Regions from separate parts of the Roseibium algicola genome, predicted to be linked through region 4. Evidence: predicted binding sites of a transcription regulator. Region 4 holds the regulator's gene; each other region holds the start of a gene.
The links. Region 4 encodes PhoB, which activates phosphate uptake and scavenging genes when phosphate is short. Its sites were predicted from a motif close to TGTCATNNANCTGTCAT; they were not measured.
Positions count from the first base shown of each region.

Region 1 (7,486 bases), 120 kb from region 4:
ACTCAGCAAGGACCCCTTGCAGGTCCTCCTGTTCCTGCGCGCGCACCCGGACAGCCGATACTCCGCAGAAGCCAGGGAACTCCTGACGGCCCTGATGGAAAAGGAAACGCAGCCCACCGCGCAGGCGACTCCTGCCCCACAACAGGAATCCGAACCAGCCACGCCCCAGACAAGCGAGCGTGACATGATCGAAACAGCGCGCCGAGAGGGAACCGCAAGCGCCTATCAAACCTATCTGGACGCATATCCGAACGGAGCCTTTGCCGAACTCGCTCGCCTGGAGCTGCAAACGATCGTCAACAAGGAGCAGAGCACGGATCCGGTCGCCAATCAGCCGCAAAAGGAAGACGCGCCGGCCATCGCCGAGCAAGGCTCACCTGCCGCCGATCCGGGGGAACCGTCAGCCGTCATAGCATTCAACGCTCCCCTTGCCATGGGAGAGCCGGATATCGCCACCCGAAGCATTTCGGAGCTGATCACCGGATCGCCGAAATTCCCGCCGATCGAGGGCCTGCCGGAAGCGGTCTGGAAGGACAAGACTTGTGCCGCCTGTCATCAATGGGAGCAAGCGAACCTGTGCGACCAGGCCAAGACCTATGTCGCAGACAAGTCCAGAACCATCGAGAAACAGCACCCCTACGGCGGCACTTTCAAGAATGCGTTGCGGCTTTGGGCCGAACAGGGGTGTCCGTAACTTCGACGCCGGTTCTGTAGCGATCCGACGTGTTTTCCGTGCGTCGGTTACTGCGATTTCGAGATCACCGCATAGTCGGAGTAGCCGGCGTAAAGGCGATGGAAAGAGGCAACTGCGCCGATGCTGGCAGCCAGGGCTTTCAACTCGCCTTCCAGGTCAGCTCGTGGAGATACGTGGAAGGATTTGAGCCAGGCAAACAGGACGCGCTTGAACCAGCCAGGCAAGCGTTCCAGCTGACCGAAATCGACCACGTGGATCCGCCCGTCCGGCGCCAGCCGCGCGGCACCTGCCGCCAATGCTTCGCGCCAGATCGGGATCATGGACAGCGTATAGGAATAAAAGACGCGGTCGAAAGCCGGAACACCAAAGCCTTCCGTCGCCGCCGGGTTTGCGGCATCGCCTTCCACAAGCGTGATACGGTCTGTCAGGCCTGCCTTGTCGATGTTCTTCTGGGCGGTTTCCAGCATGTTCCTGGAAATGTCGAGACCGTAGAAACGAACGTCCGGATAGGCTTTTGCAGCCGCAATCAGGTTCCGGCCGGTGCCGCAGCCGAGTTCCAGCACGACGCCGTCTCGCGGCGGCTGAAGCTCTCGGATCAGCTTGTCGCGCCCGAGCAGGTAGAACTTGCGGGTCAGGTCGTAAAAATGGCGCTGATGGCGATAGACGGCATCCATCAGCCGGGCTGTTTCGACGGCTTGGGTCATGACGCTATGTTTCCGTACGCAGGACGGCCAGCTTAGCCGTTGAACACATAAAGATGGAAGCCACCATAAATGGAGGAGCGGTCCTGACGGCCAAGCTCCAGGCTTTCCTCTTCCTCGTAGGTCCAGCGGTTCAGGATCTGGTCGGATACGCGGCCCGGCAGAAGGGTCGGTTCGGCAGCGGTGCGGAAGATGACCCGGGCACCTGGAAGCGCGGTCCGCGTTATCTCGGTCCAGAGTGCATTGAGCTGATGGTCTGTCATCCAGTCCTGGGCATCTAGCAGCACATAGGCGTCAAGCGTATTGTCCTGAACCGACTGAAGGTGTTCGGTAAAATTGCGATTGAGCACACGGACCCGGCCCGCACGCTGACGGATTTCCTCGAAATGCTCGCGCTTTAGGTATGGCGGCAAAGGCCCGGCCGGACCGGTGCTGTCCTGACTGCTTGGAGCATAGCCACGGCCGAAGGCCTGCCAGGCGAAATAGTTGTCCTGCATGGAGAAGTCGCAAGCGAGTTTCTCAAGCCGCTGACGCAGAACCGCGGACATGTCGCGTTCGGCACTGGCCGATACCAGGGCGTCATACTGTGCCGGCGGAATGCCGAGGCCGTAGAGCGACATCTTCTTGGACGTAGCCCAGCGCACCAGACGCTTGTCGAACAGCGGTGCCAGTGCGGTATCGAAGAAAGTGCGCTGTTCTTCCAGCGACCTGGTCTTGACCATGTGCTTCGGGTCGATGCCATAGAGCCTTGCGACCAGGTGTCCCGCGCCGATGCAATAGCCCAGCAGACCGTGATGATAGAGGTCGCGCGAGAACAGCGTGATCCTCTTGCGGCCCCAATTGGCCATGTCACGGCCTTCCCAGTAGGCGACCGTTTCAGGATCGAGCTTGTCTTTCAGGAACCGCTGATAGGCGGCAACATTGGCCTTTTCGTCTGCTTCGCCGAAGAACCTGTAGAAGATCTCGTAATTCGGCAGATGCTTGGCTGCCGCCAGTTTCAGCCGGCCCAGCGCCACATGTGCACGGTTGAGGTCCACCGCAGTGATCTCGGCCGGATTTGCCGTCAGGTAGGACATGACGTTGCAGCCGCCCGACGCGATGGTGATCATTCGGGAGTCCGGCGTCAGGCGAAGAGCCCTCATGTCCACATCCGGATCTTCCCAGATCTGCGGATAGACAAGGCCCTTGAAGGCGAATGTGAACAGGCGCTCGAGAAAACCGTCCTTGGAGGTGGCTTCGGAACGGTGAACCGCATTCTTGAGACGTTTCTTCGATGCGGTGAGCGTGCTCTGCGCCATGTCTTTCTCCCGAGTCACCTGCGCCAATAAACTGCCTTCCGATACGTGACGGACGCGACAGTTTGGTGACGTTTGCGGAGAATCGAGCCGTTATCCGGATAATAAACCGCCAGTGAAGACCTGCCTCGGCAGTCAGGAGCGTCTTCATCGATGGGAAGCCTTCCTCCCCGGCGGAAACGAAACAAAAAAGCCCCCGCCGAAGCGGGGGCTGTGTTTCCGTCCAGACCGTTGGGAGATCCGAACCTAGCGCGTGATAACCACGAAGTCGGTGCCAAGACCCGTGTTGCGGGTGAAGTTTCGGTCCGTGACCGTCAGGGACGAACCCGGGGTCAGCATCCTGGAAACTTCAAGCGCGACCTTCTTGGACATCTCGATCCGGTCGAGAACGTCCATCGACGCGCCACCGCGTTCACCTTCGGCAGATACCGCCATCCACTCGACCGACGAGTCTCCTGGCTTGAAATCCATGGCAGTGAAAACGTGCGTTCCGATTTCCTGGTCGATATCCTTGATCGAGACAGGGGCGGAATAGACATCGCGGAACTTGCGACGGATCCGCAGCGTTGCATTCTTCGGCTCTTCGTATCCGGCATCGGCATGGATGCGGAACTCAAGCGCATTGGTCAGCTGACCGGTTACCGGCAGTTCGGCACCTTCCTGGTACAGGCTGATCGCTGCACGGGTCTTGCGGCCCATGACACCGTCTTCCGGACCGGCATTGAAGCCCATCTGGTTGAGCAGCTGTTGCAGCACCTGAATACGGCTTGGTGCTTTCTGTGGCGTGATGATCATCCGAAGAGGCTGATCGAAATAAGGATTTTCCGGCTGTACGGCCGGCAGATTAGCCTGCAGAGGCGCTTCCTGAATGGCACCACGCAGAGCTGGATCGGCTGCAATGGTCTCGTCCGTCAGGCTTGCGACCTCGGTTTCAGGCACATAGGGCTGCGGCAATACAGCGTGATGCACACCAAGCGGATTCGCCTCGCCCCGTGTCACGACAACATGCATGCCGCGCTCGGTCATGCTGTAAAGCGATTGTGCGAAGGCCTTCGGAAGACGAATGCAACCGTGCGAAGCCGGATAGCCGGGCAACCTTCCCACATGCAGGGCAATACCCGACCATGTCAGACGCTGCATGAATGGCATTGGCGCGTTGTCGTAGAGGTTGGAAAAGTGCTTGCGCCTCTTTTCCAGAATGGAAAACACACCGGTCGGTGTGCTGTGGCCGCGCTTCCCGGAGGAAATCGACGACACTTCGATCAGATCAAGGCCGCGATAGACCTTGATCTTCTGCTCGTCCAGCGACACCAGCATGTGCAATGGCGGTTCGCTTGCCACATCCGTTTCCGGAGCGGCGTCACGCGCGAATGCGGCCGACATGGCGGCGAACGAAATAACTGCGGCACCGGTCAAGTTGAGCAGCGAGCGCTTGTGCCTGCTCCGGCTATTCATTTCCAATGACAACATCCCTGAGCTCCCCAACGCAAATACCCATAAAGCTCGATTAAAACTGTAACCAACATCTGTGTAGATCGGGTTAGGAAACACGGTTACTTATTGGTTTCCTTCGACCTTTCAGCCGCAAAGTCGCACATTACCCAGCTCGCGGCTGTTATTCACATCACATTTTGTACAGCTAGCAGCCACAACGTGAACGGGGCCTGAATGGGAAAACGGCCCATTCACGCCAACGGTTCCCGCAGGAGTGGCTTTTCTCAGGCTTTCAGTCCGTCCAGGAAACGGACAGGTTCGCCACGCGAAGGTGTCGTCAGCTCGCCGTCCCACATGACGCGCTGCCCGCGGACAACAGTCCCAACCGGCCAGCCGGTGACGTCCTTGCCGTCATAAGGTGTCCAGCCGCACTTGGAGGCAATCCACTCGTTGCGGATCGTTTCCTTGCGCTTCATGTCGACCACGGTGAAGTCGGCATCGTAGCCGACTGCGATCCGGCCCTTGAGCGCCGTCTGGAAAAGACGGGCCGGGCCTGCACTGGTCATGTCGACAAAACGCGCGAGGCTGAGGCGGCCTGCGTTGACATGATCCAGCATGATCGGAACCAGCGTCTGCACACCGGTCATTCCCGACGGGGACGCCGGATAGGGCTTCTGCTTTTCTTCCAGAAGATGCGGGGCATGATCGGAACCGAAGATGTCGAGAATGCCCTGCTGCAAGGCCCACCAGAGACGCTCCGAGTGGCGCGGTGCACGCACCGGCGGGTTCATCTGAACCAGCGTACCCAGTCGGTGGTAGGCTTCGTCCGTCAATGTCAGGTGGTGCGGTGTCACCTCGATGGAGGCGACATCCTTGTGGTCGATCAGGAAATCGACCTCCTCTGCCGTAGACAGATGCAGAATGTGGATCTTGGCGCCGGTTTCGCGCGCAATGCCCACAAGACGCTGGGTGCACTGAAGCGCTGCGATCTCGTCACGCCAGATCGGATGGGAGCTTGGGTCGCCTTCAACACGTTCTCCCTGACGTTCGCGCAGGCGGAACTCGTCCTCGGAGTGGAAGGCCGCCCGGCGGCGGGTTACGGACAGGATTTCCTTCACGCCCTGGTCGTCTTCCACCAGAAGGTCGCCGGTGGAAGACCCCATGAACACCTTGATGCCCGCTGCCGCCGGCAGTCGTTCCAGGTCAGGAATGTCCTTGACGTTATCCCGCGTACCGCCGACCCAGAAGGCAAAGTCGCAGTGCATGCGGTGGTGTCCGCGCCGCACCTTGTCGGCAAGGGCTGCCTCGGAAGTCGTCAGCGGATTGGTGTTCGGCATCTCGAAGACCGCGGTAACGCCGCCCATGACGGCAGCACGGGAACCGGATTCCAGGTCTTCCTTGTGGTCGAGACCGGGCTCGCGGAAATGCACCTGGGTGTCCATGACGCCCGGCAGGACATGCAGCCCCGTGCAATCGACCGTTTCGCCTGCCTGTGAAGCGTCGAAGGAGCCAATGCCGACAATCCGGCCGCCGCGAACAGCGACATCACGCTGCCCCTCGCCGTCCTGATTGACTACGGTTCCGCCCTTCAGGATCAGGTCATAGGTCGCGCTCATGTGGCTCCTCCGCGTTAATTCGGGTCTATCGGCAGGTCGGTTTAACGGGCTTATACGCGGCCCGGCGGCAAAGGACCAGACAGGGGCCGACAGATTCAGAACCTTGCCCACGGTGGGGAAAGCGCCTATGTGGCACTCAAGTGAAACTGGCCAGTCAACCTGTCTGAATCAGTCATCCGTTCCATGGAGCCTGCCGTGTCGACCCTGTCCTATGCCCACCTGTCCGACCGCTCGTTGATCCGCGTTGGCGGTGCCGAGGCACAGCATTTCCTGCAAAACCTGGTGACGGCAGATATCGACGGCATGACGGAAGGTGGCGCTCGCGCAGGTGCCCTGCTGACGCCCCAGGGCAAGATCCTGTTCGATTTCCTGATTTACCGCGTCGAAACCGGGTATCTGCTGGATGCCCCCTCAGAAACGGCAGCCGACCTTCTGAAACGGCTGACATTCTATCGGCTGCGGGCAAAGGTGGAACTGGAACTGCTGCCGGAAGACATCGGTGTGATTGCGGTTTGGGATGACGCCTCGGAAGCGGGCAACGCTTTGAACCTTGGTCCGGAGGCAGCCCTGGCCTGCGTCACGGATCCGCGGCTGCCAGCGCTCGGGATGCGTATTTCCGGTTCAGTGGCTGATCTTTCCGCAATGCTCGACGGTTCCCCCGCGGACGTTGCAGCCTATGATCTTCACCGCATTTCAAAAGGCGTGCCGGAAGGTCTGAAAGACTACGACTACTCGGATATTTTCCCTCACGATGCCGATCTGGATCAGCTTGGCGGTGTCTCCTTTTCCAAGGGATGTTACGTCGGTCAGGAAGTGGTTTCGCGCATGCAGCACCGGGGCAGCGCCCGCAAGCGGTTCGTTCAGATCGAAAGCGGCGCGATGCTCCCCGAAAAGGGCGCCGATATCATGGCCGGCGGCAAATCCGTCGGGGCGCTCGGGTCCAGTGCCGGTACCGGCGACAGCGCTGTGGGCCTTGCCCTGCTCCGTCTTGACAAGGTAGCCCAAGCCAAGGACAACGGCATCCCTCTGCAATGCGGTGACGCGGAGATTCTGGTCAAGGTGCCCGACTGGGCATCGTTTTCCTTGCCGGAGCCCAGCACCGCGGACTGAAACCGCGAGATCTTTGAGGACCGATGGCCTCTGCCCGAACCGACCAGCCCCCGCGCGCCTGGCAGCGCATGTTGTCCGGCAGACGGCTCAATCTTCTGGACCCCTCACCGCTCGACGTCGAGATCTCCGACATCGCTCATGGCCTTGCCCGTGTCGCCCGCTGGAACGGACAGACCTATGGCAACCATGCCTTCTCGGTCGCGGAACATTCGCTGATCGTAGAAGACATCGCCATGATGCTGAAACCGGACCTGCCGCCGCACTGGCGCCTGGCTGTTCTGCTGCATGATGCGCCGGAATATGTCATCGGCGACATGATATCTCCCTTCAAGTCCGTCATCGGTGAAGCCTACAAGGGGGTGGAATCCCGCCTGCAGGGGGCAATCCACTTGCGGTTCGGTCTGCCCGCGGCAATTCCCGTGGCCGTGAAGAAGCTCGCAAAGCGCGCCGACATCATCTGTGCCTATTTCGAGGCTGTGGAACTGGCCGGTTTCGACGAAGACGAAGCTGCCAAGATTTTCGGCAAGCCACGTGGTTTTCCGCTCGATGCGAACGGCAAGTTGCGTTACGGCCTTGAGCCTCTGCCGGTGAAATCTGCCCAGGAAATGTTCATGCAGCGCTTTGAAGAGATCGAAG
Region 1 covers NZ_CP019630.1:1,255,186-1,262,671, forward strand. Annotated here, with positions in the region: gene B0E33_RS05875 (caspase family protein) at 1-694, shown strand, start outside; gene B0E33_RS05880 (class I SAM-dependent methyltransferase) at 742-1,398, opposite strand; gene B0E33_RS05885 (BtaA family protein) at 1,431-2,693, opposite strand; gene B0E33_RS05890 (L,D-transpeptidase) at 2,937-4,160, opposite strand; gene B0E33_RS05895 (dihydroorotase) at 4,409-5,740, opposite strand; gene ygfZ (CAF17-like 4Fe-4S cluster assembly/insertion protein YgfZ) at 5,936-6,850, shown strand; gene B0E33_RS05905 (YfbR-like 5'-deoxynucleotidase) at 6,874-7,486, shown strand, end outside.
Region 1: the regulator PhoB is predicted to act here: its motif matches at 2,748-2,764, upstream of B0E33_RS05885 (BtaA family protein).

Region 2 (7,486 bases), 1.7 Mb from region 4:
GGGTACGGTTGAGGTCAAAGGCCGAGTGCGGCGACCATCCTGTCGACCGCATCCTCCACCGTGCCGGTGTTTTCGATGCGGATCAGATTGGCGACGTTTTCCGGTTCAAGGTCGGCACGGCGCAGCCGTTCCTCTATTTCCTGTCTGCTTTCGCGGCCACGTGCGGCGAGGCGTTCGGCAAGGACTTCGACCGGCGCGGTGATCAGCAGAACGCTGGCGTTTCGGTACTTGTCCTCTGCGTGCTTCAATACCTTGCGCGAGCCATTGGCAATCACGGTTGCGCCCGCTTCGATTGCCCGGTCGTAGCTTTGCGGGATGACGTAGCCGAGCCCGTGGGCCTCCCAGCACAGGGCAATCTTTCCGGCAGCTTTCAGCTGATCGAATTCGGCGCGCGAAAGCGTGTCGTGATCCTCAGCCTCGACATCAGCCTGCCGGGTGATCGCTCTCCGGGCGAAGCTGACGTCCGTCCGGCCCGCCAGACGGGCCTTGAGCGCGGCCATCAATGTGTCCTTGCCGGCTCCGCTCGGGCCGACCACGAGCACCATGCGGCCGGGGCCGAGTTTTTCTGTCATGTCTGATGCAGCCTCAGGCAACCCGTTTGCCCTCGCGCCAGACGCCGCGCACGATCGGGATGTCACCAACCATTTTCACCTGGATGAGATCGGCCCTGAGGCCGGGTTCCAGGGTGCCCCGGTCTTGCAGGCCAATGGCCTTCGCGGGCGTCGCCGTGACCATGGCGACTGCCTGTGGCAGGGCAATCGCCTCGACCTCTGCTGCCAGCTGGAACGCAGCCTGCAGCAGCGAAATCGGCACATAGTCAGAGGAGAGCACATCCAGAACGCCCGCTTCGGCAAGCGCCTTCGCCGAGATATTGCCGGAATGGGATCCGCCGCGCACGACGTTCGGCGCCCCCATCAGAACAGCCATACCGGCTTCGTGAGATGCCTTGGCGGCTTCCAGCGTGGTCGGAAACTCGGCGATTTTCGTCTGCAGTGAAATCGCTTCGTCCACATGGGCGGTGGTGGCGTCGTCGTGGCTGGCGATGGCGATGCCGCGCGATTGGGCGATGGCCGAGAGATGCTTGCGGTTTTCAGGAGCAAGACTGCTGGCGCGCGCCTGGCGCTTGCGGATGAAATCGTCCATCTGGGCGTCGGTGAAGCCCTTCTTGCCCTGATAATAGATCTTGTAGGCATCCATCGACACGAACTGGCGCTGGCCGGGGGTGTGGTCCATCAGCGAGATCAGGCGGATGCTGTCGTCGTCCTCGAACACCTTGAAGGCGCTGAGCACGTCGGGTGCAGACACTTCGCAGCGCAGGTGGATGAAATGGTCTGCGCGCAGGCGGTTTTCCCGCTGGCCGGTTTCAATGGCATCCGCAAGCGCGCGCATATCCGAATAGCCAAGGTCCGCGTCTTCATCCATGCCGACGCGCAGCGCGTCGAACACGGTGGTGATGCCGGAACACGCGATCTGGGCGTCGTGGGCCTGCACGGCGGAAACCGGGCTCCAGCGCACCTTGGGACGCGGCGCATAGTGGGTTTCCAGGTGGTCGGTGTGCAGTTCGACCAGGCCTGGCAGCAGGTAGTCGCCTTCGCAATCATGCCCGTCGACCTCGGTCGGTGACCCGATGCCGGAAATCAGACCGGCATCATCGACCGTCAGGGAACCGTCGAACACTTCGCCTGCGAGAACCAGACTGGCATTCTTGAAGACTTTGGGATGCTTGCTCATGCAGATTCCTCTTGGGAAAGACGCTCGGCCTGGCTGAGCGCGTCGGCGGGAGCGACGCTGCCGGTCAGCTGAAAGACGGTATGGACCTGGAAAGGCGCGCCGCGTTCGGCTTCGGTGTAGAGCGCAACGTGGCGGCACAGCCGCTTCTTGCCGATGACATCCGCAAAGTGGTCCTGGGCGGCATTTGCCATCCGCTCCATGTCGCTGTCGTCTTCCAGTTTGTTGGAAAGGGTCAGGTGGAAGCGGAATTCATCGAAGATATAGGGATAGCCCCACCTGACGAGATAGGTGTCATGCCTTTCCGACAGTCCGCTCTTGCGGCGGCGCTCAAGATCCGCCTCGGACAGTGGTGCGCGGAACGGCTCGAAGCGACGCACGCACAGGCCGGCGAAGGCGCGCAGGGCCGGCTCTTCTGCCTCAGGGGTCAGCGCCAGAAAGCGGCCAAGCCTGTTCACGCCGAGCGCTTCTATCTCGTAAGGGGCGATTTCCGCCGCAAAGGCTGCGCAGGCGTCCAGTAGCGCTGCCTCGGTCTGATCGGCTGCAAGCGAAAACGGGGCTTTCAAAGTCCCGTGAAATCCATAGCGCCGGGGGTCGGTCGTCACCTCCTGGAAACGTGCCGATGTCATGCCGGGCAGCTCCGGTTGCGGAAGGGCCGTGCCGGAAAAGGGATCGCGCCCGAGCCAGGAATTTCCGAGCTGCATCAGGCGGTCGTCGGCATCGGCGGCGAAATAGAGGGCGTAGCGCATGAAGAAAATCGCGATTTTGAAATGTGGTTTGGCCGGGATGTGGCAGGGCCACATCCTTCAACTTTCTGAGGGAGTGACCTAAAGGCGGGCGGTGACTTTTCTGTGACAGTTTCCGCCCGTCTGCAAGCCTTTCCTCATCTCGTGGCTCAGGCGGCTGCCTCCGCGCTGAAACCGGTCACGTCGATGATGCGGTCGGCGATCTGTTCCCGGACGTCCTGGTCGTGCAGAATGCCCACCATGGCAACGCCCTGGGTTTTCTTTTCTTCCACCAGACGGACGACCACGGCCCGGTTGGCAGCGTCGAGAGAGGCGGTTGGCTCATCCAGCAGCAGGATCGGATAATGGGCAATGACCCCCCTGGCGATGTTCACGCGCTGCTGCTCGCCGCCGGAGAACGTGGCGGGCGGCAGGGTCCACAGGCGTTCGGGCACATTCAGCCGCGACAGCAGGGAGCGGGCCTTGTCGACGCCCTCCTCCTCGCTGGTGCCCTGGGCGATAAGCGGCTCGGCGACGACGTCTTCGGCCGAAACACGCGGGATGGTGCGCAGGAACTGGCTGACATAGCCGATCGTGTCTTCACGCAGGCGCAGGACCTTGCGCGGCTCGGCGCCGGCAATGTTGACGATTTCATCGCCGACGGTCACAAGGATCTGACCCTCGTCACAGCGGTAGTTGCCGTAGATCATCTTGAGGATCGAACTCTTGCCGGCACCGGAAGGGCCGCCAAGGACGACACATTCGCCGGAATTCACCGAGAATTCGACTTTCTCGACCACAGGAATGACGGTTCCGCCCTGCAGGTGCATGGTGAAGGACTTGCCGACGTTGTTGAGATAGAGGCGTACGGGCATTTCGGTCCTCATACCTGGAGAATGGAAGAAACAAGCAGCTGGGTATAGGGCTCGCGCGGATCGTCGAGCACCTGGTCCGTCAGGCCGCTTTCGATGACGTTGCCGTGGCGCATCACCATGATCCGGTGCGACAGCAGCCGGGCGACCGCAAGGTCGTGGGTGACGATGACCACGGAAAGTCCGAGATCGGCCACCAGTCGGCGCAAGAGGTCGAGAAGACGTGCCTGCACGGAAACGTCCAGACCGCCTGTTGGCTCGTCCATGAAGACCAGCCTTGGTCTCGTGACGAGGTTGCGGGCGATCTGCAGGCGCTGGCGCATGCCGCCGGAGAAGGAGCGCGGATCGTCGTCGATCCGGTCGCTGTCGATTTCCACCCGGCCCAACCAGTCGTCGGCGGTGGAGCGGATGTTGCCATAGTGGCGCTCGCCAACCGCCATCAGCCTTTCGCCGACGTTGGCGCCTGCGGAAACGTTCATGCGCAGGCCGTCCGCAGCATTCTGGTGCACGAACCCCCAGTCGGTGCGCATCAGCAGGCGGCGCTCGGCCTCGGTCAGCTGATAGAGGTTGCGCATGGTGCCGTCACGCATGCGGTATTCGATCGCTCCCGCCGTCGGCGCGAGCCGTGTCGACAGGCAGTTGAGCAATGTGGTCTTGCCGGAGCCGCTTTCGCCGACGATGGCCAGCACTTCGCCGGGCCAGAGATCGAAGGAGACATCGGCGCAGCCGATGCGGTCGCCATAGTAGCGTGTGACGTTATGAACCTGCAGCAGCGGGTCCGCGGAGGGAAAGGCGTTCATCGGGCGGCCTCCTCTGCCTGGGTGGCGCCGAACTGGTGTGCCGCCGGATCGGCCGCCATCGGGCCGAGGTGGCCGTCCGCGCGCCGTTCCTCGCAATAGTCGCTGTCGGAGCAGACGAACATGCGCCCGCCCTTGTCATCCAGGATCACCTCGTCGAGATAGACATTCTCCGCGCCGCACAGGCCGCAGGGCTTGTCGAATTTCTGCACCTCGAAAGGATAGTCCTCAAAGTCGAGGCTCTTCACCTTGGTGTAGGGCGGAATGGCGTAGATGCGTTTCTCACGCCCGGCACCGTAAAGCTGAAGCGCCGCCATCTGCTCGATCTTCGGGTTGTCGAACTTCGGCGTCGGCGAAGGATCCATCACGTAGCGGTCGTTGACCTTCACCGGATAGGCGTAGGTAGTGGCGATATGGCCGTTCTTGGCGATGTCCTCGTAAAGCTTCACATGCATGAGGCCGTAATCCTCGAGCGCATGCATCTTCCGGGTCTCGGTTTCGCGTGGCTCCAGGAAACGCAGGGGCTCGGGAATGGGCACCTGGAAGACGATGATCTGGTCTTCGCGCAGGGCCTTTTCCGGAATCCGGTGGCGGGTCTGGATGACGCTTGCCTCCGACGTCTCGTAGGTCGTGCGCACGCCGGCGGTCTTTTCGAAGAAACCGCGCAGGGAAACCGCGTTGGTGGTGTCGTCGGAGCCCTGGTCGATCATCTTCAGGCAATCGTCCTTGCCCAGAATTGCCGCCGTGACCTGCACCCCGCCGGTGCCCCAGCCATAGGGCATCGGCATTTCGCGCGAGGCGAAAGGCACCTGGTAACCCGGTATCGCGATGCCCTTCAGGATTGCCCGGCGGATCATGCGCTTGGTCTGCTCATCCAGATAGGCGAAGTTGTATTCGCCCTGTTCGAAAATCTGAGCCGTGTCGTTCATTGCGCAGCACTCCGTTCCCTGAGTATCCGGCGATAGTGGTCGAGGCGCATGTCCAGCGTTCCGGTGTGCAGCTCGAACAGGTGATTGTCGTTGTCGTAGAAGTAGATGGACCTGCCTTCACCTTCGACGCGGGCGCGCGGTGGTTTGACTTCCAGGCCAAGGCGCTCGATGTCTGCCAGCTTCGTGTCGAAGTCTTCCTCTTCGATCTTAAAAGCCACGTGATTGTAGGTGCGCTCGTTCAGGGCATCGCCCTGCATGATCGCGATCCAGACGTCACCGACCAGAAAGAACTTCTCCGGAGAAAGGGAAAAGGTGGCCTCTTCACTGGAGTAGACTTCCCGGGCCCCGAGCACTGTCGTCAGCACATTCGTCATCCTGTCCAGATCACTGACGATGAACGTCATATGACTAAGTCCGCTGCTCATTCCGCCGCCTCCTGGGTGGTGCTGCCCTCTTCTTCTTCGTGGCGGCGTTTTTCGAACCATTCGCCGCGCATCCGGCGCACCAGATCGAGTTCAGCCTGGAAATCGACGTAATGCGGCAGCTTCAAGTGTTCGACGAAACCGGTCGCCTGGATGTTGTCTGAATGGGACAGGACGAATTCGACATCCTGAGCCGGGGCGGACTGTTCCTCGCCAAGTTCCTGCCACCGCATGGAACGGTCGACCATGGCCATGGACATGGCCTTTCTCTCCACCTGCCCGAACACGAGACCGTAACCCCGGGTGAAGGTCGGGGCGGTCTTGGCCGAACCCTTGAACTGGTTGACCATCTGGCACTCGGTTACCTTGATGGCGCCGAGCGTCACGGCAAAGCCGAGTTCCTCGGCGAAGAATTCCACCTCGACCTCGCCGTAGCGGATTTCGCCGGCGAAAGGGTGTGTGCGGCCGTAGCCGCGCTGGGTGGAATAGGCCAATGCCAGCAGGAAGCCTTCGTCGCCACGAGCAAGGTTCTGCAGGCGCAGGTCCCGGTCGGCCGGGAAGGACAGGGGCTCGCGGGTCAGGTCGCCGACGGGCGCATCCTCGTCGGTTACCGGGTCCGGCTCCATCAGGCCTTCATCGCCAAGCAGGTCGGTGACGCGCGGCATGCTGCCTTCTTCAGCGGCAGCTGTTTCGACAGGCTTTTCGAGACCGTCCTCTTCGGCGGCCAACGCGAAATCCAGAAGGCGGTGGCTGTAGTCGAAGGTCGGGCCCAGCACCTGGCCGCCCGGCAGGTCCTTGTAGGTGGCTGAAACGCGCCGTTCCACCAGCATCTTTGCGGTGTCAATCGGCTGGCTGTAGCCGAACCGTGGCAGGGTCGTGCGGTAGGCACGCATCAGGAACGCGGCTTCGATCAGGTCTCCGCGCGCCTGCTTGATGGCAAGCGCGGCCAGCATCTCGTCGTAGAGCGAGCCTTCGCCCATGACACGGGCGACAGCATGGGACAGCTGCTGGGCGATCTGCTCCAGCGTCAGTGAGGGGACGGAGGTGTCGCCCCGGCGGCGCTTGGCCATGAGCTTGTGGGCGTTGCGGATGGCCTTTTCACCACCCTTTACGGCTACATACATGGTTCAGACCTCCGCTTTGAGGATGCGGGTGGAACGGGGCAGGGCAGACAGCGCATCCTGACCGGCAAAAACCAGATCGATACCCCGTGGAAACTGGCGGTTGTTGGCAATCACCTGGTCCCAGAACACCGGCGGCACCGGACCGGTGCCAAAGGCAACGGTGTCCTTGATGCCCGGACCGCTAAAGGAGACGGCCGGATGGGACCCGAAGTCCTGACCGGTCAGGATCACCGTTGTCGACCGGTCCGGATATTCGGCGGATCCCTGGTTGAAGCTCGCCAGCGGGATCATGCTCACCGGTGCACTGACCAGCGCAAAGGCCGCTTCCACCGGTTCGGTGACGATCGGGCAGCCGGTGTGGAAGCGCAGAAAGGTCTTCACGGCGTCCGACGTCATCAAAGGCTTGTCGAGCCAGATCGGCGTGTCGTAGTCGAACAGGGTCAGGGCAATGGCGGCGGCCACCTGCGTCAGCGGTGCGGGCGGCTTCAGATTGCCGGCGGAAATCGCCTGCCGCGTACCCGGCCGGGCCATGGCATTCATGATCGCGCGAAAGCAGCCCTGCGCATCGTGAACCGGGTCCTGAAATCCTGCGGCCAGCGGGGCGGCGGCGGTCTGTTGTGCTGCGGTCATCAGTTGTCTCCCCGCACCATGGTGAAGAAGTTGACCTTGGTGGCCTCGGTTTCCTTGCGAACGGTTTCCTGCGTTCCTGCCTGGGCTTCGGCCAGCGGCGCGATGATGTCCGTCTCGATGCGCTCCTGCATTGCAGGGCGTTGCCACAGGGCGTCGATCACGGCGGACTGCAGTGCTTTCTGCTTGTTGCGGCCAAGGCTGTAGGCATTGCCGGTTTCACCGGTTTCCAGGCGAACTACGCAGCGGGTGACGGTGACCT
Region 2 covers NZ_CP019630.1:2,827,283-2,834,768, forward strand. Annotated here, with positions in the region: gene phnN (phosphonate metabolism protein/1,5-bisphosphokinase (PRPP-forming) PhnN) at 15-572, opposite strand; gene B0E33_RS13200 (alpha-D-ribose 1-methylphosphonate 5-triphosphate diphosphatase) at 586-1,731, opposite strand; gene B0E33_RS13205 (DUF1045 domain-containing protein) at 1,728-2,477, opposite strand; gene phnL (phosphonate C-P lyase system protein PhnL) at 2,624-3,328, opposite strand; gene phnK (phosphonate C-P lyase system protein PhnK) at 3,337-4,125, opposite strand; gene B0E33_RS13220 (alpha-D-ribose 1-methylphosphonate 5-phosphate C-P-lyase PhnJ) at 4,122-5,051, opposite strand; gene fosX (FosX/FosE/FosI family fosfomycin resistance hydrolase) at 5,048-5,476, opposite strand; gene B0E33_RS13230 (carbon-phosphorus lyase complex subunit) at 5,473-6,597, opposite strand; gene phnH (phosphonate C-P lyase system protein PhnH) at 6,601-7,227, opposite strand; gene phnG (phosphonate C-P lyase system protein PhnG) at 7,227-7,486, opposite strand, start outside.
Region 2: the regulator PhoB is predicted to act here: its motif matches at 2,569-2,585, upstream of B0E33_RS13205 (DUF1045 domain-containing protein).

Region 3 (7,486 bases), 2.5 Mb from region 4:
GGGCCCTTTGCGTAGACCGCAACATCTTCACCCGAATGGGTTTCGGAGGACTTGGGGATCAGCGCCTGCTGGACGTAGTCCAGATCGGTGGCGGTTTCCTGGTCCAGGTCCGGGCGCGAGCCGGTGTAGTCGTTTTCGCCTTCGCCCTTCTTCAGAACCGAACCGGTGCCGTTCAGATAGCCGATCACGGTGTACGGCTTGCCGTCATCCGCGGTCAGAACCTTGTCGGAATGCTTGATGCCCACCTGAGCAACGTCATAGCAAAGGCCGAGGATGGCCGAGCCGCGGCCGCAATAGCCGTTGAAGGCGATGGCATGTTCGTGGTCGGCGGTGACGATGATGAGCGTGTCTTCATCGTTGGTCAGCTCGTCAGCAATGGCAACGGCTTCTGCAAAGGCGACACCGTCGCGCATGGCGCGGGCCGCATTGCCGTCATGGTTGGCGTGGTCGACGCGGCCGGCTTCAATTTCCAGGTAGTAGCCGCCTTCGTTCTTGGACAGATATTCGATGGCTGCCTTGGTCATGTCGGCCAGGGACGGCTCGTCATTGTCGGCGCGGTCGGCCTCATATTCCATGTGGCTGTTGTTGAACAGGGCCAGGACTGGGCTGGAGCCGTCAAGCTTCAGCGACTGGAAACCGGCGGTGTCGGATGCGAACTGTGCACCCAGTCCGGTTGCACGCTCAACCAGGTCGACATTGTCTTCGCGGCGGCCCTTCAGCCCACCCATTTCCTTGTCCTTCGGCAGGAAGTAACGGCCACCGCCGCCCATTGCCAAATCAACGGTGCCGGCTTCCATGGCGTCGATCAGCTGGGTCGCGATGTCCTTCTGCGCGGTGCAGCCTTCCGGCACGGCGTCTTCCCAGTTGCGGTTCGCGGTCTTGGCGTAGACGGCAGCCGGAGTTGCGTGGGTCAGGCGGGCGGTGGAAACCACGCCGACAGACTTGCCGGCTTCGGTCATCATTTCGGAGAACAGGGCAAGCTGGTTGCCTTCGACGGTGGAGCAATCGTCATGGATGGCTTCTTCGCCGAGGTTGATCAGGTTGAAGCGCTGCTTCACGCCTGTGTTCATCGAACCGGCGGTCGGAGCGGAGTCCGGCGTCTGGGCGTTGATGTTGTAGGTCTTGACCAGGGCGCTGTAGAACTCCGGAGTTTCGTACGGGAGAACGTTTTCCTCGCCCAGCATGCCTTTCTGCTGACCGTCGAAAAGGCGAGTGGCGTAGTTGGTGCCGACACCGTTGCCGTCTGCGATCAGCAGGATCACGTTCTTGGCGCGGTTGGTGTTCGGCTGACGGTCCAAAATGGCCTGAATGGCGGCTTCGCCATCCTTGTACCACTGGCTGGAGGCTTGCGGCAGGGCGTCCTGAGCAAAGGCGACAGAGCCGGTCAGGGCCAGCGCCAGCGAAGTGCAAACGATCGTTTTCATGATATCTCCCGGAGGTGAGGGTGCATCCCGGGAGCTACTTAAAAACGCTGCATGACATCTGATTGACAGTTGGATGACGAAACAGATTTGTTATTTTATTACATAACTTCCACGATTGACTTCAACTCTTCTACTTCTGCGCCGTCATGTCTGTTCTTCGGTAGCGTCTTGTCATCGAACCGCAGGGTTGGCCCCGGCCGGGTCATCGGCCTGGCGGCCTCGTGAAAAGCCCGGGCAATTACAGATAGAAAAATGGAGTCCTGAAATCTGAGGACGCTGTCGCGTCCTGTGTTCCTGGGCTGCCCGCTATCCCCTATTGTCACATCATTTTCATATGAGCGTCGAATAAGGTTCATATGAAAATGTTTTAACGGGCTTCGAAGTCAGGCTTTTTCGAGTCAACATGATGCCTTTGGAGCAACTGGCCTTCTGCATTTGCAGGAGGAGAGGGGACGATGGCGGATCAGAAGAACATGCTTGGGCAAATAGACATTTCAAAGCGTCAGGCCGAAATCGCGGATCTGGTACAAAAGGCAGGGTTTGCGTCCGTCGAGGAACTGGCGGACCGGTTCGAGGTGACCACGCAGACAATTCGCAGGGACGTCAACGGTCTTTGCGAACTGGGGATCCTGCGCCGGACCCACGGCGGCGTCGAGCCTCCTGCGCCGGCGTCCAACATCCATTATTCCACCCGGCAGATCCTCAATCTTCCGGAAAAGCAGCTGATTGCGAAACTGGTGGCCGGCCATGTCGGCAACAACCAGTCGATCGCGTTTTCCATCGGCACCACCCCGGAGATCGTGATGCAGGCCCTGGTTGGGCACGAGAAACTGGCGGTTTTCACGAACAATCTGAACGTGGCCTTCACGGCTTCGGTCAATCCGTCGTTTCAGGTGACCATCACCGGCGGGCGGTTGCGTCATGGCGACCGCGACGTGCTGGGGTCCGCAGCGCAGGCGTTCTTCTCCAACTACAAGGTCGATATCGGCATTTTTGGTGTTGCCGGTGTCGATGAAGACGGCACGCTGCTGGATTTCCACGAGGACGAAGTGGCGGCCCGCCAGTCGATACTCGCCAATTGCCGCCGGTCCTATCTGGTCCTCGATCACAGCAAGTTCGGCCGGAACGCCCATGTGCGCGGCGGTCAACTCAGCGATGTCGATGCGATCTTCACCGATTGCCCGGTGCCGGATGTTTTCCTGGCATCGCTGGAAGGCACGAAAACGGAAGTGTTCGTGGCCGACGACGGGGATGAGGCGTGACATCAGATCCGCATATCCCGGGTGCAAAACCCTCTGGCGCCGGCAAGCCGATCGTCCTTGCAACGGTGTCGCGTACCTGGGGTGAGACGGTGGCCGTCGATGGCCTGTCGATCGATATTCCGGCAGGCTCCTTCACGGCACTTCTGGGGCCGTCCGGCTGTGGCAAGTCAACGACATTGCGCATGATTGCGGGCCTCGAGAATGTCAGCAGCGGACGCATCCTGATCGGCGGAGAGGATGTCACCGGCCGTCCGTCGGCCAAGCGTGACCTTGCCATGGTGTTCCAGTCCTATGCGCTGTTTCCGCATCTCAATGTCGGTGAGAACATCATCTTCGGCCTGAAGGTCCGCCGGGTTGGCAGGACCGAGCGGGACCGGCGTCTTGCACGGGTTGCCGATCTGCTGGGCCTTGGCCAGTTGCTGGAACGCAAGCCGGGTCAGCTTTCGGGCGGTCAGCAGCAGCGTGTCGCGCTTGGGCGGGCAATCATCGGCGAAAAGCCGATCTGCCTGATGGACGAGCCGCTGTCCAATCTCGACGCCAAGCTGCGCCATGAAATGCGGGTGGAGATCCGCGCGCTGCAGCAGCAGCTCGGCTTCACGATGGTCTATGTCACGCATGATCAGGTCGAGGCCATCACCATGGCCGATCAGGTGGTGCTTTTGAATGGTGGCAGGTTGGAGCAGGTGGCGAGCCCGCGGGATCTTTATGAAAAACCGGCGACGCCCTTTGCCGCCCGTTTCATCGGTACGCCGCCAATGAACCTCTTTCCGGCCAATGCCTTCAGGAAGCTGTGCACAGCGCCGGACTTCAAGCTCGGCCTGCGCCCGGAGGCAATGCATCTGGAAGACGGCGGCCCGGTCAACGCGTCTGTTCGTGCCGTCGAGTATCTGGGGGCGGATGTGCTGGCCGATTGCGAAGTTGCCGGCACCGGTTTTCAGGTGCGCCTTCCGGCCAGCCGGGCCTTCACGCCCGGCCAATCCGTGCAGCTCGGCTTTTCGCCGGACGATCTTCATGTTTTCGACGCCGATACCGGCCGCCGCCGGGACGATCTCATTTCCGAGTTCGGAGCCTTGTTGCGCTCCTGACCTGCTGCGCACGCCCGCGTAGACCGACCGCAGACCTGCGGATTTTCGAACCTTAGGAAGTAAACTGATGTTGAAGTCCACTTTCCTGAAAGCCGTTGCGGCAACGGCGCTTTCCTTCAGCACCTGGGCCTCCGCTCAGGCTGTTGATTTGCAATTCTATTTTCCGGTCGCCGTTGGCGGCAAGGCTGCTGACACCATCCAGGAACTGACCGACGCCTATGTTGCGCAGAACCCGGACGTTACAATCGACGCCGTTTATGCCGGCTCCTACCAGGACACTGTCGCCAAGGCGATCACCGCTTCGCGCGGCGGCAACCCGCCCCAGCTTTCGGTGATCCTGTCTGCCGACATGTTCACCCTGATCGATGAAGACCTGATCCAGCCCTTCGACGACTATCTGACCAGCGACGAAGACAAGAAATGGGTCGAAGGTTTTTATCCGGCATTCATGGAAAACAGCCAGACCGGCGGCAAGACCTACGGCATTCCGTTCCAGCGCTCCACGCCGGTGCTCTACTGGAACAAGGAAGCCTTCGAAGCGGCCGGGCTTGACCCGGAGGTCGCTCCGGCAACCTGGGACGAAATGGTCGAATTCGGCAAGAAGCTGACGAAGAAAGACGACAGCGGCAATGTCACCCAGTGGGGCGTGCGTATTCCGTCTTCCGGTTTCCCGTACTGGCTGTTCCAAGGCCTTGCCATCGAAAACGGCGCGATCCTGGCCAATGCCGACGGCAACAAGACCAACTTCGATGATCCCAAGGTAGTCGAGGCGCTGCAGTATCTTGTCGATCTCAGCACCAAGCACGAAGTGATGGCTCCGGGCATCATCGAGTGGGGCGCAACGCCGAAAGCCTTTTTCGAAGGCCAGACGGCCATGATGTGGACCTCCACCGGCAACCTCACCAACGTTCGTGACAATGCCCCGTTCAAGTTCGGCGTTGCCATGCTGCCGGAAAAGGCACAGCGCGGCGCACCGACCGGCGGTGGCAACTTCTACCTGTTCAAGGGGGCTTCCGACGAACAGAACAAGGCTGCCGTCAAGTTCGTGCAGTGGATCACGGCTCCGGAACAGTCTGCGAAGTGGACCATCGCAACAGGCTACGTCGCTCCGCGCGCCGAAACCTGGGAAACCGACACGATGAAAGCCTATGCGGCTGATTTCCCGGCTGTCCTGGTTGCCCGCGACCAGCTGGACTTCGCCAAAGCTGAACTGGCGACCTACCAGAACCAGCGCGTGACCGGCATCTTCAACGATGCGCTTGCTGCTGCCATCACCGGCCAGAAGGATGCCGAAACGGCTCTGAAGGAAGCTCAGGCGCAGGCCGACGAGATCCTGAGCGAATACCGCTAACGCCATTCGGGGCGGAGCGCCGGGTCCCACTCCGGTGTTCCGTCCCGTTCCCCAGACCTTTCGCCGTCCTAACCGCAATTTGCTTTAGGTCGGGTTTTTCTCCTTATCGGGGCCTAGACCATGAAGCGGGGCATTGCCTTGAAACGCGACTGGATCCACGGCTGGCTGCTGTTGCTGCCGGCGATGGTGTTCCTGTTTGCCTTTACCCACATCCCCGCGGTCACGACGTTCCTGAACAGCTTCTTTTCCACCCCGCGCGGACGCCGCCCGGCCAAGTTCATCGGCCTATCCAATTATGAGCGCATGCTGGATGACCCGGTGTTCTGGAAAGTGCTCTGGAACAACGTCTGGTTCGCCTTTGGCACCATTCCGGTCTCCGTTGGTCTGGCGATCGTCATGGCGCTCTGGGTCAACGACAGGCTGGTTGGCAGAAGCTTCGTGCGCATGGCCTATTTCACGCCGACCGTTCTGCCTCTGATCGCCGTCGCCAACATCTGGATGTTTTTCTACACGCCCGGCTTTGGCCTGGTCGACCAGATCACCGGTGCCCTGTTTGGCTGGCCTGCCAGCAACTATCTCGGCAACCCGGACACCGCGCTCAACGCCATCATCGTGGTCACCGTCTGGAAGGAAGCGGGCTTCTTCATGATCTTTTACCTTGCGGCGCTGCAGGCAATCCCGGTCACGCTGAAGGAGGCCGCGCAGATCGAAGGCGCCGGGCGCTGGACGATCTTCTGGCGGATCACCTTTCCACTCCTGATGCCGACGACCCTGTTCGTCTGCGTCAACGCGGTCATCAATTCCTTCCGCCTGGTGGACCATATCTTCATTTTGACGGACGGTGGGCCGGACAACGCTTCGGCACTGCTGCTGTTCTACATCTACGAGGTCGCCTTCCGCTTCTGGGAAACCGCCTATGGCGCAACGCTCACCGTCGCTCTTCTGGTGCTTCTGTCGCTGCTTGCCATCGGCCAGTTCTTCTTCTTCGACCGCAAGGTGCATTACAAATGACCGGCGCCGGCTTTTCCTTCGACAGGGTGCTCAACACCTTCGCTGCCTGGGCATTGGCACTGTTGTGGGTGCTGCCGCTGGCCTATGCCATCTGGACCGCGTTTCATCCGGCAGCCTATGAGGCACGGTTCGAGCTTCTTGCACCGCTGACACTCGACAATTTCGTAAAGGCCTGGGATGCGGCGCCCTTCGCCCGTTACTTCCTGAACACCTTCCTGCTGGTGTCGATGATCCTTGCCGGGCAGTTTTTCCTCGGCACGCTGGCCGCCTTTGCCTTCGCCCGGTTCCAGTTTCCGGGGCGCAATATCCTCTTTACGCTTGTCTTGCTGCAGCTTCTGGTGATGCCGGACATCCTGATGGTGGAAAACTATCAGACCATGCGCATGCTCAATCTGGTGGACACCATCCCCGCCATCGCGCTGCCCTACATCGCGTCCGGCTTTGGCATCTTCCTGCTGCGGCAAACCTTCATGACCATCCCGAAGGAACTGGACGAGGCAGCGCGCATCGAGGGTGCTTCGGTTCTGGGCGTGTTGTGGCGGGTCTATATTCCGCTCGCAAAGCCGACCTATCTTGCCTATGGCCTCGTTTCCGTCAGTCACCACTGGAACAATTTCCTGTGGCCGCTGATCGTGACCAACTCGGTGGACACCCGCCCGGTTACCGTCGGTCTCAGCATCTTCTCGGCCATCGACAGCGGGGTGGAATGGTCGGTCATCAATGCCGCGACGTTGATGACCTCCGGGCCGCTGCTGATCGCCTTTCTGCTGTTCCAGAGGCAGTTTGTCCAAAGCTTCATGCGCGCCGGCATCAAATAAAATTAATCCGAGAAACAGCAGAAACCGGGGATGAATGACCATCGTCCGGACGGCCAAACCGCTTTGGCAAGGGGCATAGACCTTTGTGCCACTTTTTAAGGCAGGGACTTTTATGCTAATGGATTTAAATCCCGGTTTTCTGCGGGGTTTTCGCCTTTAGTTTTTCTGATCCCCGAGCATCGAGGAGCTCTGCCGTGTCACTCAAATTCCTTGCCATTGGCGAATGTATGGTTGAGATGGCACCAACGGGTGAGGGCACCTATGCCATGGGGTTTGCCGGCGATACGCTCAACACCGCCTGGTATGCGCGCAAATGCCTGCCTGTCGACTGGACCGTCGGCTATTACACTGCAGTTGGCCGCGATCAGGTGTCGGAGCAGCTGCTTTCTTTCCTGAAAGAATCCGACCTGGAGACGGCTGCCATCCAGAAGCGGGACGACCGGACCGTCGGCCTCTACATGATCCAGCTGAAGGACGGCGAACGCAGCTTCGCATACTGGCGTTCGCAATCGGCAGCCCGGTGTCTTGCCGCGGA
Region 3 covers NZ_CP019630.1:3,639,022-3,646,507, forward strand. Annotated here, with positions in the region: gene B0E33_RS16855 (alkaline phosphatase) at 1-1,424, opposite strand, end outside; gene B0E33_RS16865 (DeoR/GlpR family DNA-binding transcription regulator) at 1,880-2,686, shown strand; gene B0E33_RS16870 (ABC transporter ATP-binding protein) at 2,683-3,771, shown strand; gene B0E33_RS16875 (ABC transporter substrate-binding protein) at 3,839-5,122, shown strand; gene B0E33_RS16880 (carbohydrate ABC transporter permease) at 5,243-6,133, shown strand; gene B0E33_RS16885 (carbohydrate ABC transporter permease) at 6,130-6,951, shown strand; gene B0E33_RS16890 (sugar kinase) at 7,146-7,486, shown strand, end outside.
Region 3: the regulator PhoB is predicted to act here: its motif matches at 1,487-1,503, upstream of B0E33_RS16855 (alkaline phosphatase).

Region 4 (7,486 bases):
GCTCGAAAAGGCGGACGCCACGTTCGTGAAACAGCCGGAAGAGCAGCATTTCCACGCTGACTTCCGGATCAGTCAGTTCGACATCCTTGACCGTCTCGACCAGTACCTTGGCTTCCACCCAGGCATCGTCCTCGTCAATCTCGTGCGGGCTCGTGCCTTCCGGGGCATTGCCTGGATCGATGTCAGCCTGGCGCATGCGTTCCGGCGCTTCGGGCAGGAACTGGATCAGGATCCCGCCGGCTGTCCAGGTTTTCACGTGACCCTCGCCTTCCTGGCGGGTGAACAGTTCACCAACACCAAGACGAACTTCTGTCGGGATCTGCTCGGATCGCTCGAAGTACCGGCGTGCGACTTCTTCCAGCGAAACACCATCCAGCTCCACCAGTCCCTGGTAGCGCTGCATGTGCATTCCCTGGTCGATGGTCATCGCCAGATGTCCGTGCCCGAGAAGGGCCTCCTGCGTCGCCTTGCCGTCAGCCATCAGCGCTGCGACTTCAGCAGCATCGAAGGTTGCGCAGGCGCGGATTGCGTCGGGTGACTTGAAGTCGACGACCAGCATGGACACCGGCCCCTTCGTCTGCGTCTGCAGCGTGAAGCGACCGTCGAATTTCAGCGACGTGCCCAAGAGGCTGGTCAGAACGATCGCTTCCGCCAGCAGGCGCGAAACCGGTTCCGGATAGGCATGCCGGTCCAGAATTTTTTCCAGGACAGGACCAAGCGCGACCGCACGGCCGCGCACATCGAGCCCTTCCACGGCAAAGGGCCGGACAGCGTCCAGCCCTGCAGGCGTAATGCCCAGTTCATCAAGATTAAGTGCCACTTGGCTTGCCTTATGCTGCGCCGAAGCACCAGGCCAGAATGCCCTTTTGGGCATGGAGCCGGTTTTCGGCTTCGTCAAACACAACGGAGTTGGGACCGTCCATGACGTCCGAGGTGACTTCCTCACCCCGGTGGGCCGGCAGGCAATGCATGAACAGGGCGTCCTGGTTTGCCTCAGCCATCAGGCGTTTGTTGACCTGATAGGCGCTGAGGAGGTTGTGACGCGATTCCGCATCGTCATCACCCATGGACACCCAGCAGTCGGTCACGACACAGTCGGTCCCCTTGACTGCCTCATATGGGTCCGTCGTGACCTGAATGGAACCACCCTTGGCACGAGCAGTTTCAATCAGGTCCATCGGCGGCGCCAGTTCGCCCGGCGTCGCGATGCGCAATTCGAAATCGAAGCGCGGCGCGGCATGAATCCAGGAGGCCAGCACGTTGTTGCTGTCACCGGTCCAGGCAACGCTCTTGCCCTTGATCGAACCGCGATGCTCTTCAAAGGTCAACAGATCCGCCATGATCTGACAGGGATGCGAGAGCTTGGTCAGGCCGTTGATCACCGGCACTGTCGCATTTTCGGCAAGTTCACGCAGGTCGTTGTGATCGAGGATGCGGATCATGATCGCGTCGACGAAGCGCGACAGAACCTGCGCCGTATCGGCGATTGTCTCTCCGCGGCCGAGCTGCATTTCCGCACCGGTCAGCATCAAGGTCTCGCCGCCGAGCTCGCGCATGCCGACATCGAAGGAAATGCGCGTACGGGTCGACGGTTGTTCGAAGATCATGGCCAGCACCTTGCCGGCCAGAGGACCCTGGCCGCGATGCACGCCGTTACGGCTCGACTTGATCTTCCGGCTGGTGTCCAGGATGGCGCGCAGTTCGTCGCCTTCGAAGTCCGTCAGATCCAGAAAGTTCCGGTAGGTTCCGTTTGCGGTCATCAGGCCGCTCCTTCCGCCAATTTCGCTTCCATGGCGACAGCAGCCTGTTCCAGGCGCTCGACAGCAATGGAAATTTCCTCTTCGCTCATGGTCAGCGGCGGCATGATGCGCACCACGTTATCGCCGGCAGGAACTGCCAGCAGACCGGCTTCACGGGCTGCAAGCACATAATCTGCTACCGGCACCACGCATTTCAGACCGAGCATCAGGCCGTTGCCGCGTACTTCGGCCAGAACGTCCGGATGGCCGTCCACCAGTCCGGCCAGCTTCTGCTTGAAGCTGAGCCCCTTCTGACGGACACCTTCCAGGAACCCGTCTTCCAGAACGACGTCCAGAACGGCATTGCCGACTGCCATGGCCAGCGGATTGCCGCCAAAGGTGGTGCCGTGGGTCCCGGGGGACAGCGCCGCTGCCGTTTCTGCCGTTGCAAGACATGCGCCCATCGGGAACCCGCCGCCAATACCCTTGGCGATTGCCATCAGGTCCGGTTCCACGCCCGTCCACTGGTGAGCGAACAGCTTGCCGGTCCGTCCGACACCGGTCTGGATCTCGTCGAAAATCAGCAGAATGCCGTTGTCATCACAGATCTTGCGCAGCGCACGCAGGAAATCGGCCGGAATTTCGCGGATACCGCCTTCGCCCTGCACGGGCTCGATCGCGATCGCGGCCGTTTGCGGTCCGATGGCATCTTTCAGCGCATCCAGGTCTCCTGCCGGCACCTGGTCGAAACCCGGAGCCTTCGGGCCAAAGCCTTCAAGATATTTCGCCTGGCCGCCAGCCGCGATGGTCGCGATGGTCCGGCCATGGAAGGCGCCTTCGAAGGTCACGATGTGGAACCGCTCGGGGTTGCCGTTGTCATAATGATAACGGCGCGCGCATTTGATGGCAGCTTCCATCGCTTCCGCGCCGGAATTCACGAACAGCACCTTGTCGGCAAAGGTTTCCGCGCACAGGCGCTGCGCCAGCCGTTCGCCATCCGGGATCTGGTGCAGGTTAGAGGTATGCCACAGCTTGGCTGCCTGATCCTGCAATGCCTTGACCAGATGCGGATGGGCATGACCGAGTGCGTTGACCGCGATGCCGGAACCGCAATCGAGGAATCGTCGGCCATCGGTGGTAACCAGCCAGACGCCTTCCCCATGATCGAAAGACAGGTTCGATCTTGCGTAATTTCCGAATAGTGCAGTCGCGGACATAACCTCGTTTGTCTCCTTTAAACGCCCCTGCTGTCCCCTGCGTCGCCCCGACGCCGGGCCGTCACCTTGAAAAGATGCCGAAGGGCCAAAACGCAACGTGCCGCCCCGATGAGGCGGCACGCAGCGGCTTTCTTATACACTGCCGGTACCATGCACTGTCAATGGAAATGGCGCACAAGACATTTCATGTGCCGCGGAGGGCGGATTTCATAAAATTCTCAATGACCTCGCCATAATTGGGGAAAAGTCGTTTCATCCCCAACTGGTTTGGGTCGAGTGGTTGCCTGACAAATTAACGTTATTGTAACCTCTCAGCAATCAGACACGAGATCTCGTGAGGCAAATCACCAAGAGGCACTAGATCTGCCAGCATTAAGCGTGCTTGCGCATGCTTAACACGGGGTTAATGGCCGCAGGACGGTCAAACTAAAGGGTGCGGCAATGAGTTGGACAAACGAACGAGTTGAGCTTCTCAAAAAGCTTTGGGGCGACGGCTTGAGCGCAAGCCAGATCGCAGGCGAACTGGGTGGTGTTACCCGTAACGCCGTGATCGGCAAGGTGCACCGCCTTGGCCTGTCCGGCCGCGCCAAGTCCACCTCTTCAAGCGCCAAGCCGCGCCGGCCGCGCACCGCAGCTCCTGCAACGGGTGCAGCGCCGAAGAAACCGACGACGTCACATCCGCAGTCGATCGGCGCGACGGCCCTTAAAGCAGACATCTCGCCTGCACCAGTGGTGGCCCCCAAGCCGCGCGTAGAGCCGATTGCAGAGCTCGTTCCGATCTCGCAGCGGGCTACCATCCTGACGCTGACCGAGCGGACCTGCAAATGGCCGATTGGCGACCCGGCGACCGACGACTTTTACTTCTGCGGCCGCCAGTCCGATGCCGGCGTCCCCTACTGCGCTCATCACTGCAAGATCGCGTATCAGCCGGTCGCCGACCGCCGCCGCGATCGCAAGACGATGGCTCAGGCAGGCTGATAGCCTCGCACCTAACCAATTCATGAGAAAGCCCGCCATCTGGCGGGCTTTTTTTTGTTTGGGCCTTCCATTGACCAGATGCCCGACCCCGACCAGTGACCTCCCACGGCTTGTTCTTGGCACCGATCCATGTCGTTTCCGTTCCATCAAATCAAACCTTGTTTGACCGCTCCGCCACGACAGGGACCGCAGGATCAGCCCCGACACCGACACATCTGATGGGGTGGTCGCAGAAGAGAACCTTGTTCCGCGAAAGGCACATAACCGCTGAGAAACAAAAAGCCCGCTTGAAAGCGGGCTCCTTAATTCCATTCTGCAAGTTGCGCTCAGGCAGTGGCAGAGGTGAACTGGTCATTGAAGGCGTATCCGGCACCACGGACGGTACGGATAGGATCCTTCGCCTTGCCCTTGTTCAGAGCCTTGCGCAAGCGACCGACGTGAACATCGACAGTGCGTTCGTCCACGTAGACATCGTGACCCCAGACCCCATCCAGCAGTTGTTCGCGGGAGAAGACACGGCCAGGCGATGTCATCAGGAATTCCAGCAGGCGGAATTCCGTCGGCCCCAGGTGTATTTCCTTGGTGTTGCGGCGAACGCGGTGCGTTTCGCGATCCAGTTCGATATCGCCGGATCGCAACATGCTGGACACCACTTCCGGACTTGCCCGGCGCAGGATGGCGCGCACGCGGGCCATCAATTCCGGTACCGAGAAGGGCTTGACCACGTAGTCGTCGGCACCGGTCGACAGGCCGCGGATGCGCTCTGCTTCCTCACCGCGTGCCGTCAGCATGATGACCGGCAGGCGCTCGGTGTCTTCGCGCGCCCGCAGGCGGCGGCACAGTTCAATTCCGGACAGGCCCGGCAGCATCCAGTCGAGCAGCAACAGATCCGGCAGGCTTTCCCGCAGGCGGATTTCCGCCTCGTCACCCCGGACACAGGACTCGACCGAGTACCCTTCCGCTTCCAAATTGTATCTCAATAGAAGGCTGAGCGGTTCTTCGTCTTCAACGATGAGCACCTTCGGCATACATCTCGCTCCAATTACCGCAACCGGCGCCGAAGCGCCGGCCGTTAAGATCTTCTGCAAATCCGACGATTACCGGCGGGTCAGACCGCGCCTGTTTCGTCGACCTTTGCCCGGTCTTCCGGCAAACGCTCGCCAGTGACCATGTAGTAGACGTTCTCGGCGATGTTCGTGGCGTGATCGCCGATGCGCTCGATGTTCTTTGCGCAGAACAAGAGATGGACGCACTGGGTAATGACCCGCGGGTCTTCCATCATGTAGGTCAGGAGTTCGCGAAAGATCGACGTGTAGATCGCGTCGACCTCGGCGTCGGCTTCCTGAACCCGGCGGGCGGCTTCCGCATCCTTGCGGGCGTAGGCATCCAGCACCTGCTTGAGCTGCGAAAGAGCAAGTTCCGTCATGTGCTCCACACCGATCGCGAGCTTCTTGGACTGCAAGTCGCTGTCGATGGCGATGACGCGCTTGGCAACGTTCTTGGCAAGATCGCCAACACGCTCCAGGTCATTGGCAATGCGCGTTGCGGCGGTGATTTCACGCAGGTCCTGCCCCATCGGCTGGCGGCGGACGATCAGCTCGATCAGCTTCACTTCAAGTTCGTTGTAAAGGCTGTCCAGACGGACATCGCCCTTGATCGTCGCCTTGGCAAGCTCCAGATCCTGCGACACCAGCGCGGACACCGCATCGGCGAAAGCCTTTTCGGCAATACCACCCATTTCGGCAACCTTGCCGGCCATGGCCGTCAGTTCGTCATCGTAAGCCGAGACTGTATGTTCAGACATCCTGTGTCCCCTTCAGAAACCTAAAAAATGCTTAGCCGAAGCGGCCCGTAATATAGTCCTGCGTACGCTTGTCCTTCGGATTGGTAAAGATGTCCTCCGTCAGACCTTCCTCCACCAGAACACCCAGGTGGAAGAACGCGGTTCGCTGAGACACACGGGCAGCCTGCTGCATCGAGTGGGTCACGATCACGATGGTGAAGTTTTCCCGCAGTTCGTCGATCAGCTCTTCCACCTTCGCGGTCGCGATGGGGTCAAGCGCCGAGCACGGTTCGTCCATCAGGATCACTTCCGGGCTGACGGCAATCGCACGGGCAATGCACAGACGCTGCTGCTGACCGCCCGACATGCCGGTGCCCGGCTCGTCCAGACGGTTCTTGACTTCTTCCCAAAGCCCGGCCTTCTGCAGGCTGGAGGCTACGATTTCATCAAGCTCGGACTTGTTGCGGGCCAGACCATGGATCCGCGGACCATACGCAATGTTGTCGTAGATCGACTTGGGAAACGGGTTCGGCTTCTGGAAAACCATGCCGACCTTGGCACGCAGCTGTACGGGATCGACCTTGGGATCGTAGATGTCCTCACCGTCGATCTTGATCGACCCTTCCACACGGCAGATGTCGATGGTGTCGTTCATGCGGTTGATCGTCCGCAGGAACGTCGACTTGCCACATCCGGAGGGACCGATGAAGGCAGTCACGGACCGCGGCTGGATCTCGATGTCCACGTCCTTGATGGCGTGGGTATCGCCATAATAGACCTGCACCTTGTTCGCGGAAATTTTGCTGTCGGTCATGGTTTTCGCCTGTTCAAAATTCGGCATCTCGTTCATCGGAGCAATCCTTACCAGCGGCGTTCAAACCTGCGGCGCAGGATGATAGCGATAATGTTCATGGTCATGAGGAAGACCAGCAGCACGATGATCCCGCCCCAAGCGCGTTCATAGAAAGCCGGGTCGGCGCGTTTCGCCCACTCGTAGATCTGGGCCGGCATGGCCGAGTTCGGAGAGAAGAAACCGGCAGCCACACCGTCCGGGAAATTGGAGGCGATGAAACCGACCATCCCGATCAGCAGCAGCGGAGCGGTTTCCCCAAGCGCCTGTGCCAGACCGATGATCGTGCCGGTCAGAATGCCAGGCATTGCCAGCGGCAGGACATGGTGGAAGATCGACTGCATCTTGGAGGCGCCAATACCAAGGGCCGCATCGCGGATGCTCGGCGGAACGGCCTTCAAGGAGGCGCGGGTGGAGATGATGATCGTCGGAAGTGTCATCAGCGTCAGCACCAGGCCACCGACCAGCGGTGCGGATTGCGGCAGATGCATGAACTGGATGAAGACCGCCAGACCGAGAATACCGAACACGATGGAGGGAACGGCGGCCAGGTTGGAGATATTCACCTCGATCAGATCGGTGAACTTGTTCTGCGGAGCGAACTCTTCCAGGTAGATGGAAGCGGCCACGCCGATCGGCAGCGACAGGAACAGCACCACCAGCATCATGAACAGCGACCCGATCATGGACGCCCCGATGCCGGCCTGCTCCGGACGGCTGTCGGAAGCATCGGTTCCGGTGATGAAGGCCCAGTTGAAGCGCTTCTCCAGAATGCCGGCGGACTGCATCTGGTCAGCCAGATCCAGGTGTGCGGCGTCCAGGTTCTTGTCTTCGGCAAGATCCTCGCGCTTGACGCGGCCCTTCAGGTAGCCGTCGACACGGGATGAGGCGATCAGCTCGAAGGTTACCGTCGTGCCGA
Region 4 covers NZ_CP019630.1:1,137,186-1,144,671, forward strand. Annotated here, with positions in the region: gene B0E33_RS05340 (Hsp33 family molecular chaperone) at 1-820, opposite strand, end outside; gene argF (ornithine carbamoyltransferase) at 831-1,760, opposite strand; gene B0E33_RS05350 (aspartate aminotransferase family protein) at 1,760-2,956, opposite strand; gene B0E33_RS05355 (GcrA family cell cycle regulator) at 3,398-3,934, shown strand; gene phoB (phosphate regulon transcriptional regulator PhoB) at 4,261-4,962, opposite strand; gene phoU (phosphate signaling complex protein PhoU) at 5,043-5,738, opposite strand; gene pstB (phosphate ABC transporter ATP-binding protein PstB) at 5,770-6,531, opposite strand; gene pstA (phosphate ABC transporter permease PstA) at 6,579-7,486, opposite strand, start outside.